DNA from 2 places in the Streptomyces sp. NPDC006296 genome. Region 2 is predicted to be linked to the other one. Evidence: riboswitches for the same ligand, from Rfam matches in the RefSeq annotation. Region 2 holds a riboswitch; the other holds the start of a gene.
What was found. A riboswitch is a leader RNA that binds a small molecule or an ion and turns the genes downstream of it on or off. The one in region 2 is predicted to bind thiamine pyrophosphate.
Positions count from the first base shown of each region.

Region 1 (7,150 bases), on a different contig from region 2:
TGACCACCGCGGTGGAGGCCAGGCAGGCGCGTGCCCGCACGGCCGGGACCCTGCTGCGGCTCGGCGCCCCGGCGTCCGCGCTCCGCACCGCCGTCGTACTGCGGGCACTGGTCCTGCTGGCCGTCTTCGCCCCGCTGACCTGGGCGGTCGCCGAGCTCGCCGCACTGCCCCTGACGGAGTGACATCCCCCGCCGGCCCGGTCCGTAGCATGACGGCGTGGACATCCCGGATGAGAACACCTACGCGCCCGGCGTCGAGATCGAGACGCTCGCCGCATTCGACCAGGCAGTGGCGGCCGGCACGCTCGTCGGCCACCGTGTCCAGTCCGTCGACCTGACGGACCGGGGCGAGGCACTGCTCGCGACCGACACCCGCGGGGCCGTCTTCCTCGGCTGCCGCATGGGTTCCCGCGCCGAGGAGAAGATACGCGCGGACGGGGCCTTCGTCTTCCCGCCGGTCCCCGGCCTCCCCTTCGACCCGTACCGCGGGCTGCTCTACACCCCGGGCGCCCTCTACGAGGGCCTGGCGGAGGGCGGTTACGAGGCGACGCCGGACGCCCGGGCCTACGACTGGTTCCAGCGGACCAGGTCCGACGGCGACGTGTTCGCCTCGATGCTGCGGGCCCTCCACGACGACGCCGTGTCCGACGCCCTGGACGAACACCTCGTCGGGGCCCGTGTGGTGGGGGTGATGGGCGGTCACGCGCTGGCCCGCGGTTCCGAGGCGTTCCGGGGCGCGGCGCGGCTCGGCAGGGAACTGACCCGCAGCGGCCTGACCGTGGCGACGGGCGGCGGCCCCGGTGCCATGGAGGCAGCCAACCTCGGCGCGTACGCGGCCGAGCACTCCGACGCGATGCTGCTGAAGGCCTGCGAACTCCTCGCCGAGGCACCGTCGTTCGATCCGTCGGTGACCGACTGGGCGAAAGCCGCCTTCGCGGTACGGGAGCGCTGGCCCGAGGGCGGTGCCTCGGTCGCGATCCCCACGTGGTTCTACGGCCACGAGCCGCCGAACGCCTTCGCGGACCACATCGCCAAGTACTTCACCAACGCCCTGCGCGAGGACGGGCTGCTGGCCCGCTCGACCGCAGGTGTGATCTTCCTGCCGGGCGCCGCCGGGACCGTGCAGGAGATCTTCGACGACGCGACGCCGAACTACTACGGGTCGCGTGGCGAACCCACCCCGATGGTGCTCGTCGGCCGTGAGCACTGGACGCGGAAGCTCCCCGCCTGGCCGCTGCTGAGCGCGCTCGCGGCGGACCGGCCGATGGAGTCCCGTATCGCGCTGGTCGACACGGTGGAGGAGGCGGCCCCGGCGCTCGCGCGGCTGACGGGCTGACCCCGCCCGGTGCCCGGGACGGGCGGGCGTCGAGCGCGTCGGCGGGTGCCTTATGGCCGCCCCGGGCCGCTCCGTACCGCTCGGGGGCACGGGGGCCGTGGACCGCGTCCGGGGAGGCGCGCGGCGGAGACGGTAGCGCCGGTGCCGGCCGGTCGCCGGGCCGCTATCCGCGTGCTTCCCGGGCCGGCGGCAGCACCACCGTCTCCGCCGGGTCGAAGGTCACGCCCACGACGGCACCCTCCTCCGGGGTGTCCCGCAGCCCGCACTCCGCGTCGAGGGGCGGGCCGTCGACGGGGTGCAGGGTGACGGTGACGTGGTGGCCGCGGAAGGTCCGCGCGCCCACCGTGCAGCGCAGGCCGTCCTCCGGCCCGGTGATCCGCACCCCGCCCGGCCGCACCAGCAGCTCGGCCGCGCCCTGGGGCGAGCCCTCGGGCACCGGCACCTTGCCCCAGACCGTGTCGGCGGCCGTACCGGTGACCGTGGCGCCGACCAGGTTGTCGAAGCCGAGGAAGCGGGCCACGAAGGAGGACGCGGGCCGCTGCCACACCTCCAGCGGGGTGCCTGCCTGGGCGATCCGGCCGTCGCGCATGACCACGACCCGGTCGGCGAGCGCGAAGGCCTCGCCCTGGTCGTGGGTGACGGCGAGCACCGTGGTGCCGAGCCGGCCGAAGAGGGTGCGCAGTTCGACGACGAGACGTTCCCGCAGGCTCCGGTCGAGCTGGCCCAGCGGCTCGTCCAGCATCAGCAGCTTCGGACGGGGCGCCAGGGCACGGGCGAGCGCCACCCGCTGCTGCTCGCCGCCGGACAGGGTGGCGACGGCCCGCCGCCCGGCCCCCGGCAGGCCGACCAGGTCGAGGAGTTCACCGGCCCTGCGGTCCCGCTCGGCGCGGGGGACGCCGTGCATCCGCAGCCCGAAGGCGACGTTGGCGCCGACGTCCCGGTGCGGGAAGAGCTGGTGGTCCTGGAACATCAGGCCCAGCCCGCGCCGGTGCACGGGCAGGGACGCCTGGTCGGCGCCGTCCAGGAACACGCTCCCGCCGTCCAGGGGCTGCAGTCCGGCGACGGCCCGCAGCAGCGTCGACTTGCCGCTGCCGCTCGGGCCCAGGACGCAGACGGTCTCGTGGTCCGCGACCTCCAGGTCCACGGCGTCCAGGGCGGCCCGGTCGCCGAACCGGACGGTGGCCGACTTCACTGCCAGCATCTCTAGAACTCCCCGGATCGGTCGGTGCGGATACGTTCGAGCAGGAGCAGCGACACCGCGCAGACGAGCATCAGGATCGTGCTGAGGGCCATCGCCTGGCCGTAGTTGAGCTCCCCGGAGCGTCCCAGCAGCCGGGCGACGGCGACCGGCAGCGTGGGGTTGTCGGGGCGCGCGATGAACACGGTCGCCCCGAACTCCCCGAGCGACACGGCGAAGGCGAACCCGGCGGCCACCAGCACGGCCCGCCGCACCAGCGGCAGGTCCACCTCGCGCCAGGCCCGGAGCGGCGAGGCGCCGAGCACCGCGGCGGCCTGCCGCAGCCGTTCGTCGACCGCGCGCAGGACGGGCAGCATGGTGCGCACGACGAAGGGGACACCCACCAGGGCCTGGGCGAGCGGCACGAGGATCCACGACGTCCGCAGGTCGAGCGGCGGCCGGTCGAGGGTGATCAGGAAGCCGAACCCCACGGTCACCGCGGACACGCCGAGCGGCAGCATCAGCAGGGCGTCGAAGCCCCGCACCAGCCGGCCGGCCCGCCGGGTGAGCGCCGCCGCGGCGAGTCCGCCGATCACGAGGGCGACGAGGGTCGCGACGAGGGCGTAGCGCAGGGAGTTCCCGATGGCGTCGAGCGGCGGCACCAGGAAGGTGGAGCCGTTCGCGTCGGCGGACTGCAGGGCGCGGTAGTAGGCGGCCCCGTAGCCCTCGGAGGTGTCGAAGGAGCGCTCGACGAGGACGCCGAGGGGCAGCAGGACGAGCAGCAGCACGGTGAGCAGCACCCCGCCGAGCAGCGCCCGCTCCCCCGCCCCGCGGGGCGGCCGTGCGGTCTGCGCCGGGTCGACGAGCCGCAGCGCCGTCTCGCGGCGCCGTACGGTCCACGCGTGGACGGCGAGGATCCCGCCGACCGCGGCGAACTGCACCAGGGTCAGCACGGCGGCCGTCGGCAGGTCGAGGAGCTGGGCGGTCTGCCGGTAGATCTCCACCTCCAGCGTGGAGTAGCCCGGACCGCCGAGGATCTGGACGACCCCGAACGAGGTGAAGGTGAACAGGAAGACCATCAGCGCCGCCGCGGCGACCGCGGGGGCCAGCGCGGGCAGGGTCACGCGCCGCCACGCGGCGAGGCGCCCGGCGCCGAGCACCCGCGCGGCCTCCTCCTGCCGGGGGTCGAGCTGGGACCAGAGTCCGCCCACCGTCCGCACGACGACCGCGTAGTTGAAGAACACATGGGCGAGCAGAATCGCCCACACGGTGGTGTCGAGCCGCACCCCCCAGAGCTCGTCGAGGAATCCGCCGCGTCCCAGCAGGGCGAGGAACGCCGTGCCCACCACGACGGTCGGCAGGACGAAGGGCACGGTCACCACGGCCCGCAGCAGCTGCTTGCCGGGGAAGGCGAAGCGGGCGAAGACGTAGGCACCGGGCAGCGCGACCAGGAGGGTGAGCGCGGTCGAGGCGAGGGCCTGCCAGGTGGTGAACCGGAGGACGTCGAGGATGTCCGGCCGGCTCAGCACCGCACCGATCCGGCCGAACCGCCAGACGCCGTCCGCCTTCAGCCCCCGCCCGACGATCGCGGCGACCGGGTAGGCGAAGAACAGCGCGAAGAACGCGACGGGCACGGCCATGAGGCCGAGCCGGGTCGCGTTCCCGCGCCGCGCGGCTACTTCACGACGAGCGAGGACCACGACCGGACCCACTGCTCACGGTTCTGGGCGATCTTCTCCGGGGCGACGGTCGCCGGCTCGTCGACGGTCGCACCGAACCTCGTGAACACCTCCGGCAGCTTCACGTCCGCGGTCACCGGGTTCACGAACATGTTCAGCGGCATGTCCTCCTGGAACCGCTCGCCGATGAGGAAGTCCAGCAGCGCCTTGCCGCCCGCCGCGTTCCTCGCACCGTCCAGCAGACCGGCGAACTCGATCTGGCGGAAGCAGGTTCCGGTGGCGACCCCGGTGGGGGCCTCGGTGGGCCGCGGGTCGGCGTAGAGCACCTCGACCGGGGGGCTGGAGGCGTAGGAGACCACGAGCGGACGGTCGGCCTTGGCCTTCCTGCCTCCCGCGGAGCCGGAGAACTCCTCGTTGTACGCCTGCTCCCAGCCGTCGACGACCTTGACGCCGTTGTCCTTCAGCTTCTTCCAGTAGTCCTGGTAGCCGGTCTCGCCGTGGGCGGCGACCGTGCCGAGGAGGAAGCCGAGCCCGGGCGAGGAGGTCGCGGCGTTCTCGGTGACGAGAAGGTTGCGGTAGGCCGGCTTCAGCAGGTCGTCGAAGGTCTTCGGCGGGTCGAGCTTCCGGTCGGCGAAGTACTTCTTGTCGTAGTTGACGCAGATGTCGCCGGTGTCGACGGGCGTGACCCGGTTCTTCCCGGCGTCGAGCCGGGTGCCGGCCGCGACGCGGTCCAGGCCCTTCGCCTCGTACGGGGTGAACAGACCGTTGTCGAGGGCGCGGGAGAGCAGTGTGTTGTCGACGCCGAAGAACACGTCGCCGCGGGGCGAACCCTTGGTCAGGATCTCCTGGTTGAGCGCCGCACCGGCATCGCCGCTCTTGAGCACCTTGACCGTGTAGCCGGTCTCCTCGGTGAAGGCCTTCAGGACGGCGTCCGAGACGTTGAACGAGTCGTGGGTGACCAGGGTGACGGTCTTGGAACCGGCCCCCGTGCCGCCGGAGGCCCCGTCGCCGGAGCCTCCGCAGCCGGTGAGCGCGGTGACACCGAGCGCGGCGGCGAGCGCGGTCGCGGCGCAGGTCGTGGTGGTCCTCATGATGATTCCTCCTGGAGATGACCAGGAAGAGACGCGGCCCCGCCCGCTCGGTGAGCGGGCAGGGCGCAACAGCTTGAGTAAGGTCCGAACTTCCTACCCGGAATGACCCGGGCGAGGTTCAGAGGGTCTGCGGCCGACCTTCTCGGTGCCGCACTCTCAGCGCTGTGGCGCTCCCCTGTCGGAATATGGAGTTGTTTCCGGGCCAGGCTACACCGGCCGGATCGCACCGGACCGGCCGGATCCCGACGGGATCGGGCCGGACCACCCACGGGTTCGGGCCGGATCACCACGGGTTCGGCGGGATCGTCAGGGACTCGACGGATCCCGGCGGAGCGGCGCCGGGCTCGGGCCACCGGACGTGGGCCGGACGGTTAGCTGTGCGGCCCGGCCGCCGGGGCTGTCCGGTGCGTCGGCTGCGGGCCGGAACCCGCCGTCGCCGTGCCGCGGCGTCTCAGCGCTCGGAGGCGGCCAGCTGCCCGCAGGCCCCGTCGATCTCCTGGCCGCGGGTGTCCCGGACCGTGACCGGCACCCCGTGGGCCGCGATGGCCTCCACGAACGCCTTCTCGTCCTCGGGGCGCGAGGCGGTCCACTTGGAGCCCGGGGTCGGGTTCAGCGGGATGAGGTTGACGTGCACCCGCTTGCCCTTGAGCAGCCGGCCCAGCCGGTCGCCCCGCCACGCCTGGTCGTTGATGTCGCGGATCAGCGCGTACTCGATGGAGATGCGGCGGCCCGACTTCTCCGCGTACTCCCATGCCGCGTCCAGGACCTCCCGGACCTTCCAGCGGGTGTTCACGGGCACGAGGGTGTCGCGCAGTTCGTCGTCCGGCGCGTGCAGCGAGACCGCGAGACGGCACTTGAAGCCCTCGTCCGCGAAGCGCAGCATCGCCGGCACCAGACCGACCGTGGACACCGTGATCCCGCGCTGCGAGAGCCCCAGGCCGTCCGGTTCCGGATCCGTCAGCCGGCGGATGGCCCCGACCACCCGCTTGTAGTTGGCCAGCGGCTCGCCCATGCCCATGAAGACGATGTTGGAGAGCCGCGCCGGCCCGCCCGGGACCTCGCCGTCGCGCAGCGCCCGCATGCCGTCCACGATCTGGTGCACGATCTCGGCGGTCGACAGGTTGCGGTCGAGCCCGGCCTGCCCGGTCGCGCAGAACGGGCAGTTCATCCCGCAGCCCGCCTGGGACGAGATGCACATCGTCACCCGGTCCGGATAGCGCATGAGGACCGACTCGACGAGGGTGCCGTCGTGCAGCTTCCACAGCGTCTTGCGGGTGGTGTCGTCGTCGCAGCTGATGTGCCGCACGACGGACATCAGCTCGGGGAACATCGCCTCGGCGAGCTTCTCGCGCGAGGCGGCCGGGATGTTGGTCCACTCCGCCGGATCGTGCGCGTACCGCGTGAAGTAGTGCTGCGACAGCTGCTTGGCGCGGAAGGGCTTCTCGCCGGTCGCGGCGACTGCTTCCTTGCGCTCGTCGGGCGTGAGGTCGGCGAGGTGCCGCGGCGGCCGCTTGGCTCCACGGGGCGCGACGAAAGTGAGTTCTCCGGGCTTAGGCATGGTTCATCCAGTGTCGCAGACACGCCGAGGTGCCCCGGGCCGCCGAGGGACCGGGCGGACGGGAGCGCCGCAGGCCGGCACCCGGAGGCCTTCCACCGGCCCGGACTCGGCCGGGACCGGAGACGGGCCGGAGCGGGCTCGTGACATGGCCCGTACACGGTCCGGGTGCGACCGGCACCGGCCCGGCGACGGCCCGGGAAGGGCCCGGGCCGGTGAGCCCTGGGTGCGCCCGGTGGGGACAGCGGTGGGGACAGCGGTGGGGACAGCGGTGGGGACAGCGGTGGGGACAGCGGTGGGGACAGCGGTGGGG
Region 1 is NZ_JBEXRT010000019.1:91,715-98,864, forward strand. It holds gene ABZ172_RS15970 (hypothetical protein) at 1-182, shown strand, start outside; gene ABZ172_RS15975 (Rossmann fold nucleotide-binding protein) at 217-1,335, shown strand; gene ABZ172_RS15980 (ABC transporter ATP-binding protein) at 1,499-2,536, opposite strand; gene ABZ172_RS15985 (iron ABC transporter permease) at 2,539-4,152, opposite strand; gene ABZ172_RS15990 (thiamine ABC transporter substrate-binding protein) at 4,188-5,282, opposite strand; TPP riboswitch at 5,355-5,469, opposite strand; gene rlmN (23S rRNA (adenine(2503)-C(2))-methyltransferase RlmN) at 5,734-6,840, opposite strand.
Region 1: another riboswitch for thiamine pyrophosphate. It lies ahead of ABZ172_RS15990 (thiamine ABC transporter substrate-binding protein); the one in region 2 lies ahead of thiC (phosphomethylpyrimidine synthase ThiC).

Region 2 (7,150 bases):
GACCAAACGGCCGGTGAACCAGGTGTGCGCGTGGATTCACCACCCCTGGTGCGTCACACAGGGCGATCCGCATTCCTATGATGGGCGCACGACACCGCGGACCACCTCTACCAGGCAGGGACCGTCAGGTGTACGGAGGCGCGACGGTGGTGGAGGGGTCGATGACTCAGGGGGCCGGTCAGGAACCCGTAGTGCGGACAGCGACGTTGCGCGACTTCCGCGTACCGCCGTATGCGCAGGTGCCGATGGGTTCGCCCTCGCCGCACCCCGGCAGCGTCGCGGTGAGCGGCGAGCCGCCGGAGGGGTACACCCCCACCGAGCGCGATCTGCCCGTGATCAACCGCGGCGACACCGTCCAGGTGCAGGCCGTCGCGGACGTGCGGCCCGCCGACGAGTCGGCCCGCGGTCCGCTGTTCGTCGTCGGCGACGTCCACGGCTACCTGGACGAGCTGCTGGCCGCCCTGGGCGAACAGGGCCTCGTCGACGTCGAGGGCCGGTGGGCGGCCGGCAACACCAGGCTCTGGTTCCTCGGTGACTTCACCGACCGCGGACCCGACGGCATCGGCGTCATCGACCTCGTCATGCGCCTCTCCGCGGAGGCCGCGGCGGCCGGCGGGTACTGCAAGGCCCTCATGGGCAACCACGAACTGCTCCTGCTCGGCGCGAAGAAGTTCGGCGACACCCCGGTGAACTCCGGCGCCGGGACCGCGACCTTCCAGGCCGCCTGGCTGCTCAACGGCGGCCAGAAGACGGACATGGAGAGGCTCCAGGACGTCCACCTGCAGTGGATGGCCCGGCTCGACGCGGTCGTCGAGGAGGACGGGCACCTGCTCATGCACTCCGACACGACGGCCTACCTCGACTACGGGACCACCATCGAGGACGTCAACGACACGGTGCACGCGATCCTCACGCGGAACGACGCCGACGAGTGCTGGGACCTGTTCCGCAAGCTCACCAAGCGGTTCGCCTTCCGCGACGAGGGCGGTGCGCAGTCCGTCCGCGACCTGATGGCGACCTACGGCGGCCGGCGCGTGGTGCACGGGCACAGCCCCATCCCGTACCTGCTCGGCGAAGTCGGGTCGGAGGACGGCGAGGACGCCGCGCGGCCCGTGGTGGACGGCCCGCACGTCTACGCGGACGGGCTCGCCATCGCCATGGACGGCGGAGTGACCATGGCCGGAAAGCTGCTGGTCGTCCAACTGCCGCTGCCCGCCTGATGGGTGCCGGGGGAGGACCCGCCGCGGCCCGGCCACCGGTGGCCGGGCCAATTTCCGGAAACCCCCTGTCACGCCCCCGCGTAGGCGCTCTACCATCGGCGTATCAGTAGCAGGCTCTCCTCCGTTTCCGCCTGATCGTCCGCCGCTCGGCCGGTCGGGCCCGACGGAGCATCGGGGGATGCACATGAAAAGCGCTCCGCACCTGCTGGCCGAGGACCGACCCGAGTACGAGCGGATCCTCGCCGACGCACTGCGTCATGCTCAGGCACGGCCGGATCCGGACGGCGTCGGCAACCGCCTCAACCCGGAACAGCTGCGCACGATGGTGCTCGACGCCACGCCCCTGATCGCCGCGGCCGCCTCCACCGAGTACGAGCACTACGTGAAGGTCCGGGCCGAGCTGCGTGGACCGGAGGATCCGGACGCCCGCACGTCCGTGCTCGGACCGGCCGCGGAGGAGACGGCTCCGGAGGGCGCCGGCACCCTCGCGGTCATCGCCGTGCTCGCTCCGCTCCTCGCGGCCACGGCCGCCCTGATATTCCTGCTGATCGGCTATTCCCTGAAGGCGCTGGATCCCGCTCCCGCCGTCGCCGGCAGCATGGTCGCCGCGGGCTGGTTCTTCGCCGCCGTCGCCGCCGCTGCCACCCTCGCCGCCGCCGTCGGGCTGCTCGTCACGGCCCTGCGCAACGGCTCCACCGCGCTCCCCGCCGTGGACGAGGAGGACGAGCTGCCCGAGGACGTGGCGCGCGCCCGGGAGGCCTGGCGCCACGCCCTGCTGGAGCGCGGCATCCTGCCCTTCCTGCGGGACGCGCTGGCGGACCCGGCCGCCGGCCCCGCCGCGCGGACGCCGTACCGCTCCGCCGACCGGATACCGAAGATGGGGTACAGCAGCCCGGACTTCGGGGGGCCGGAGCACCGGCCGGAGTGAACCGGTCCGCGGGCCCACCGGAGTGACCCGGCCTGCGGGCCCACGGGCCGGGAGCCCGCCGTGCGGGAGCCCGCCGGACGGGAGCCGCCGTGCGGGCGGAGACGGCGGAGGCCGGGGCGGCTCACGCCACCCCGGCCTCGCTGTTCGTTCCTGGACGCACCCGGCCCGGCCGGATCCCTCCGTCGCCCCCGGTGAAGCTCAGACGCCGTGCGGCGCGAGCTTCGGGTTGGCGCCGTACTCGTTGGGCTCACGCACACCCTCGATGCACATGAAGACGAGCAGGACGATGCCGCCCACGAGCGGGACCAGACCGATCAGGATCCACCAGCCGGAGCGGCCCGTGTCGTGCAGTCGGCGGACGACCACGGCCAGCGCGGGGATCAGCACCGCCAGCACGTAGATGAGGTACGGGATCTGCGAGTCGATCGCGAGCCCGAGGGCGTACAGGACGGCGGCCGCGATGAAGTTGAAGAGTACGAACATCCAGTACTCCTTGCGGCGCGCCCGCCCGCTGAAGCCCGCGTAGTTCTTGAGCACTGCCAGATACCAGTTCATTGCGCTTCCCCTCCCCTGGCGCCCCCGTTCGGAGCGCACACACTGTTTCGCCGAGCAAATCGGAAGGTAAGACGAAGATAAGGAAACGGTCAAGTCAGGGCAGACGTCCGCCGAAACGTACATCCACCTGGCACTGTTCCGTGTCCTTACCGACTCCAAATGTCCGCCGAAAAGGCGTCAGAGCGCCACAGGTGGAGGGAAAACAGCCCGACCACTGACACACCCTCATCGGTGGGACACCCCCCGTGAGGCGCCCGGAGGCGCTGCCCGGCGACTGCCGTACCGGCGGCACGCCACCGCCGCGGACACGCGCACCCGTCCGCCGGGAGGGCCGGCGGACGGGTGCCGGGCTCAGTCCGCGAGCGGCAGGTAGACCCGGTTCCCGGCGGCCGCGAACTCCCTGGACTTCTCGGCCATCCCGGCCTCGATCTCGGCCTGTTCGGCACCGTGCTCGCGCCGGATGTCGTGCGAGATCTTCATCGAGCAGAACTTCGGCCCGCACATGGAGCAGAAGTGCGCCGTCTTCGCCGGCTCGGCGGGCAGGGTCTCGTCGTGGAAGTCCCGTGCCGTGTCCGGGTCGAGCGCCAGGTTGAACTGGTCCTCCCAGCGGAACTCGAACCGGGCGTCGGACAGTGCGTCGTCCCACGCCTGCGCCCCGGGGTGCCCCTTGGCGAGGTCGGCCGCATGCGCGGCGATCTTGTAGGTGATGACGCCGGTCTTCACGTCGTCGCGGTTCGGAAGCCCCAGGTGCTCCTTGGGCGTGACGTAGCAGAGCATCGCCGTCCCCCACCAGGCGATCATCGCCGCCCCGATACCCGAGGTGATGTGGTCGTACGCGGGCGCGACATCGGTGGTCAGCGGGCCGAGCGTGTAGAACGGGGCCTCTTCGCAGATCTCCTGCTGGAGGTCGATGTTCTCCTTGATCTTGTGCATCGGGACATGTCCCGGACCCTCGATCATGGTCTGGACGCCGAACCGCTTGGCGACGGTGTTGAGCTCGCCGAGCGTCCGGAGTTCGGCGAACTGCGCCTCGTCGTTGGCGTCGGCGATCGATCCGGGGCGCAGCCCGTCACCGAGCGAGTACGTCACGTCGTAGGCGGCGAGGATCTCGCAGAGCTCCTCGAAGTGCTCGTACAGGAACGACTCCTTGTGGTGCGCCAGACACCAGGCCGCCATGATCGAACCGCCCCGCGAGACGATGCCGGTCTTGCGGCGGGCGGTCAGCGGGACGTACGGCAGCCGGACGCCGGCGTGCACCGTCATGTAGTCGACGCCCTGTTCGGCCTGCTCGACGACGGTGTCCTTGTAGATCTCCCAGGTCAGTTCCTCGGCCCGGCCGTCGACCTTCTCGAGGGCCTGGTACAGCGGCACGGTGCCGATCGGCACGGGCGAGTTGCGCAGGACCCATTCGCGGGTGGTGTGGATGTTGCGGCCGGTGGACAGGTCCATGACCGTGTCGGCGCCCCACTTCGTGGCCCAGGTCATCTTGTCCACCTCCTCCTCGATGGACGAGGTGACCGCGGAGTTGCCGATGTTGGCGTTGACCTTCACCAGGAACCGCTTGCCGATGATCATCGGCTCGATCTCCGGGTGGTTGACGTTGGCGGGCAGCACGGCCCGCCCGGCCGCGATCTCGTCCCGGACGACCTCGGGAGCGACGTTCTCGCGGATCGCGACGTACTCCATCTCCGGGGTGATCTCCCCGCGCCGGGCATAGGCGAGCTGGGTGACCGGACGGCCGTCGCGGCTCCGCCGGGGCCGACGCGGACGGCCGGGGAAGACCGCGTCGAGGTTGCGCAGCCCCTCCCCGGGCTCCCGGCTGCGCTCGCGCGAGGGGGAGCCTCCCCGGGGCGAGGTGTGCTTGAGCCCGTCGTCCTCGGGGCGCACGGGACGGCCCGCGTACTCCTCGGTGTCGCCCCGGGCGATGATCCAGTTCTCCCGCAGGGGGGCGAGCCCGCGGCGGACATCGGTGTCGGTGGCGGGATCGGTGTACGGCCCGGACGTGTCGTACAGCGTCACGTCCTCGCCGTTGGTGAGGTGCACCTGACGGACCGGCACCCGGAGGTCCGGGCGCGAGCCCTGGACGTACCCCTTGTGCCAGCCGAGGGACCTCCCGGCCCCGCCGGCCTCCGCGCCGGCGCCGTCCGCCGGGGCCGCGTCCTCCGCCGGGATCTGCGCATTCCGTGCGTTCCGCGCGTTCTGCATCGAGGCAGGCGTGCGTGCGTCCGCTGTGGTCATGAGACCTACTCCCTACGCCGGCATTACCCGGTAACAGGTTCGGCGGTCGACGCAGCGTGTCCCGTACGGATATACGGAGGTCAGCGCCCTCTCAGCCCGGTGCTCCGAGCTCCCGCGTGTACAGATGTGGCTCCACGCTAGCCTCCCTCCTGGCGTGCTGGCCAGAGGGCCTCCCCGGTTCTTGGGATGATCGCCGGGTGACGTCCCCCGGAAGCGCCCCCGAATCCCCCGGCCACGCGGCAGGCAGCACGCAGAGCCATGTGCACGCCCACACGCACCACCACGGTCCGGCCGCGCCCGTGTCCAAGCACCTGCGCAAGGTCATCGCGGCAGTGGTGATCCCCTTCGCGACCGCGGTCCTGGTGGGTCTCGTGGCGCTCTGGCCGGGCGGTGCTCCCGCCCATGAGCGCACGGGCGTCGGGTTCGACCGGCAGACCCAGGACGGGCGGGTGGCGAAGGTCGTCCCGGTCGACTGCGCCGACGTCAACGCCTCGCAGGTGCCGCCCACCGGCGACACCTCCACACCGTCCGGCCGCGAGGCCGTCAACGAGCAGTCGGGGGAGTGCAAGAAGGCCACGGTCGAGGTCACCAGCGGCAAGGACCGGGGCCGTACCTTCGTCGAGGTCGTCCAGCCGGACTCCACGCGTCAACTGCACGAGGGCCAGGGAGTGGTCGTGGCCTACGCGCCCGACGCCCCCCGGGACCTGCAGTACTCGGTGACCGATGTGGACCGCACGCTGCCGATGGCGCTGCTCGCCGGGATCTTCGCCGTGGCGGTGGTCGTGGTGGGCCGGATGCGGGGGCTGATGGCCCTGATTGCGCTCGCCGTCTCGTTCGGCGTGCTGACCCTGTTCATCCTGCCCGCCATCCTGCAGGGCTCGAATCCACTGGTCGTCGCGGTGATCGGGGCCAGCGCGATCATGCTGATCGCCCTCTACGCCTGCCACGGACTGACGGCCCGCACCTCCGTGGCCGTCATCGGCACACTCATCTCGCTGCTGCTGATCGGCCTGCTGGGTTCGCTCTTCATCGGCTGGGCCGGCCTGACCGGGAACACCGACGACAACACCGGCCTCATCCACGGCCTGTACCCGGAGATCGACATGAGCGGCCTGCTGCTGGCAGGTGTGATCATCGGATCGCTCGGCGTGCTCGACGACGTGACCGTCACCCAGACCTCGGCGGTCTGGGAACTGCACCAGGCCGACCCGGCGATGGGAGTGCGCCGGCTCTACCGCGCCGGCATCCGGATCGGGCGCGACCACATCGCCTCGGTCGTCAACACGCTCGTGCTCGCCTACGCGGGCGCGGCGCTCCCTCTGCTGCTGCTCTTCTCGATCGCGCAGAGCAGCGTGGGCACCGTGGCCAACAGCGAGCTGGTGGCGGAGGAGATCGTACGGACGCTGGTCGGCTCGATCGGGCTGGTCGCCTCGGTGCCGGTGACGACGGCGCTCGCCGCCCTGGTGGTCTCCGCGGACCGCACCGGGCCCGGTGCGGAAGCCGGAGCTCCCGCACCCGCGCGCACCGGAAGGGGCCGACGCCGCAAGGCGTGAGCCGGGAGACCGGATGCGGGCATCCGGGTCGCCGTCCCCGGTGTCCGGTCGTGTCCTCGCGGTCAGCCGGCGTTCTGCTCCTTGGCGAGGATGCGGCCCAGCGCCTCCTCCAGATTGCCGTCGAAGTCACCCAGCGTGTGCTCCTGCCCGAGTGGAACCAGCTTGTCCGTCCGATCCAGAAAGGCCACGAGAGGTGCCGTGCCGGCCCTGAAGAGCGCCCGGTCCGCGCCGACCTGAAGGCGGATGTGTACATCCGACAGCCCTTCGGGCTCGATCGGGCCGATGTGCACATCGCCGTCACCACTGGGGCTGTTGAGACCGTCGAGCAGCAGCTCACGGCCGAATGCCCAGGTGACGGGGGCGTCACCGGGCAGGTGGAAAGTCATCCGGATCGCATACGGATCGCTGACCTCGTACCGGAGCTCTACCGGAATACGGAAGGAGAGCTCCTCGGAGACGAGGAAGCTCATCATGACCTCTGCCTGAACCGACTCGCGCATCGTTCAACCCCGCAGTAGATGAAACTGGCCAGGAATGATCCCCCATGGCCCTATTGACGCCATCGTGATGCACGCGATAGCAGATCACAAGGAGTGATTTTTCAGATACTGATAGAGAACACGAACGAGCGCAAGAGGGTGGTGACTTCACAGCGT
Region 2 is NZ_JBEXRT010000034.1:26,977-34,126, reverse strand. It holds gene ABZ172_RS22465 (metallophosphoesterase) at 162-1,220, shown strand; gene ABZ172_RS22460 (hypothetical protein) at 1,399-2,148, shown strand; gene ABZ172_RS22455 (DUF805 domain-containing protein) at 2,347-2,703, opposite strand; gene thiC (phosphomethylpyrimidine synthase ThiC) at 3,055-4,941, opposite strand; TPP riboswitch at 4,934-5,067, opposite strand; gene ABZ172_RS22445 (YibE/F family protein) at 5,139-6,494, shown strand; gene ABZ172_RS22440 (SsgA family sporulation/cell division regulator) at 6,557-6,994, opposite strand; gene ABZ172_RS22435 (helix-turn-helix domain-containing protein) at 7,096-7,150, opposite strand, start outside.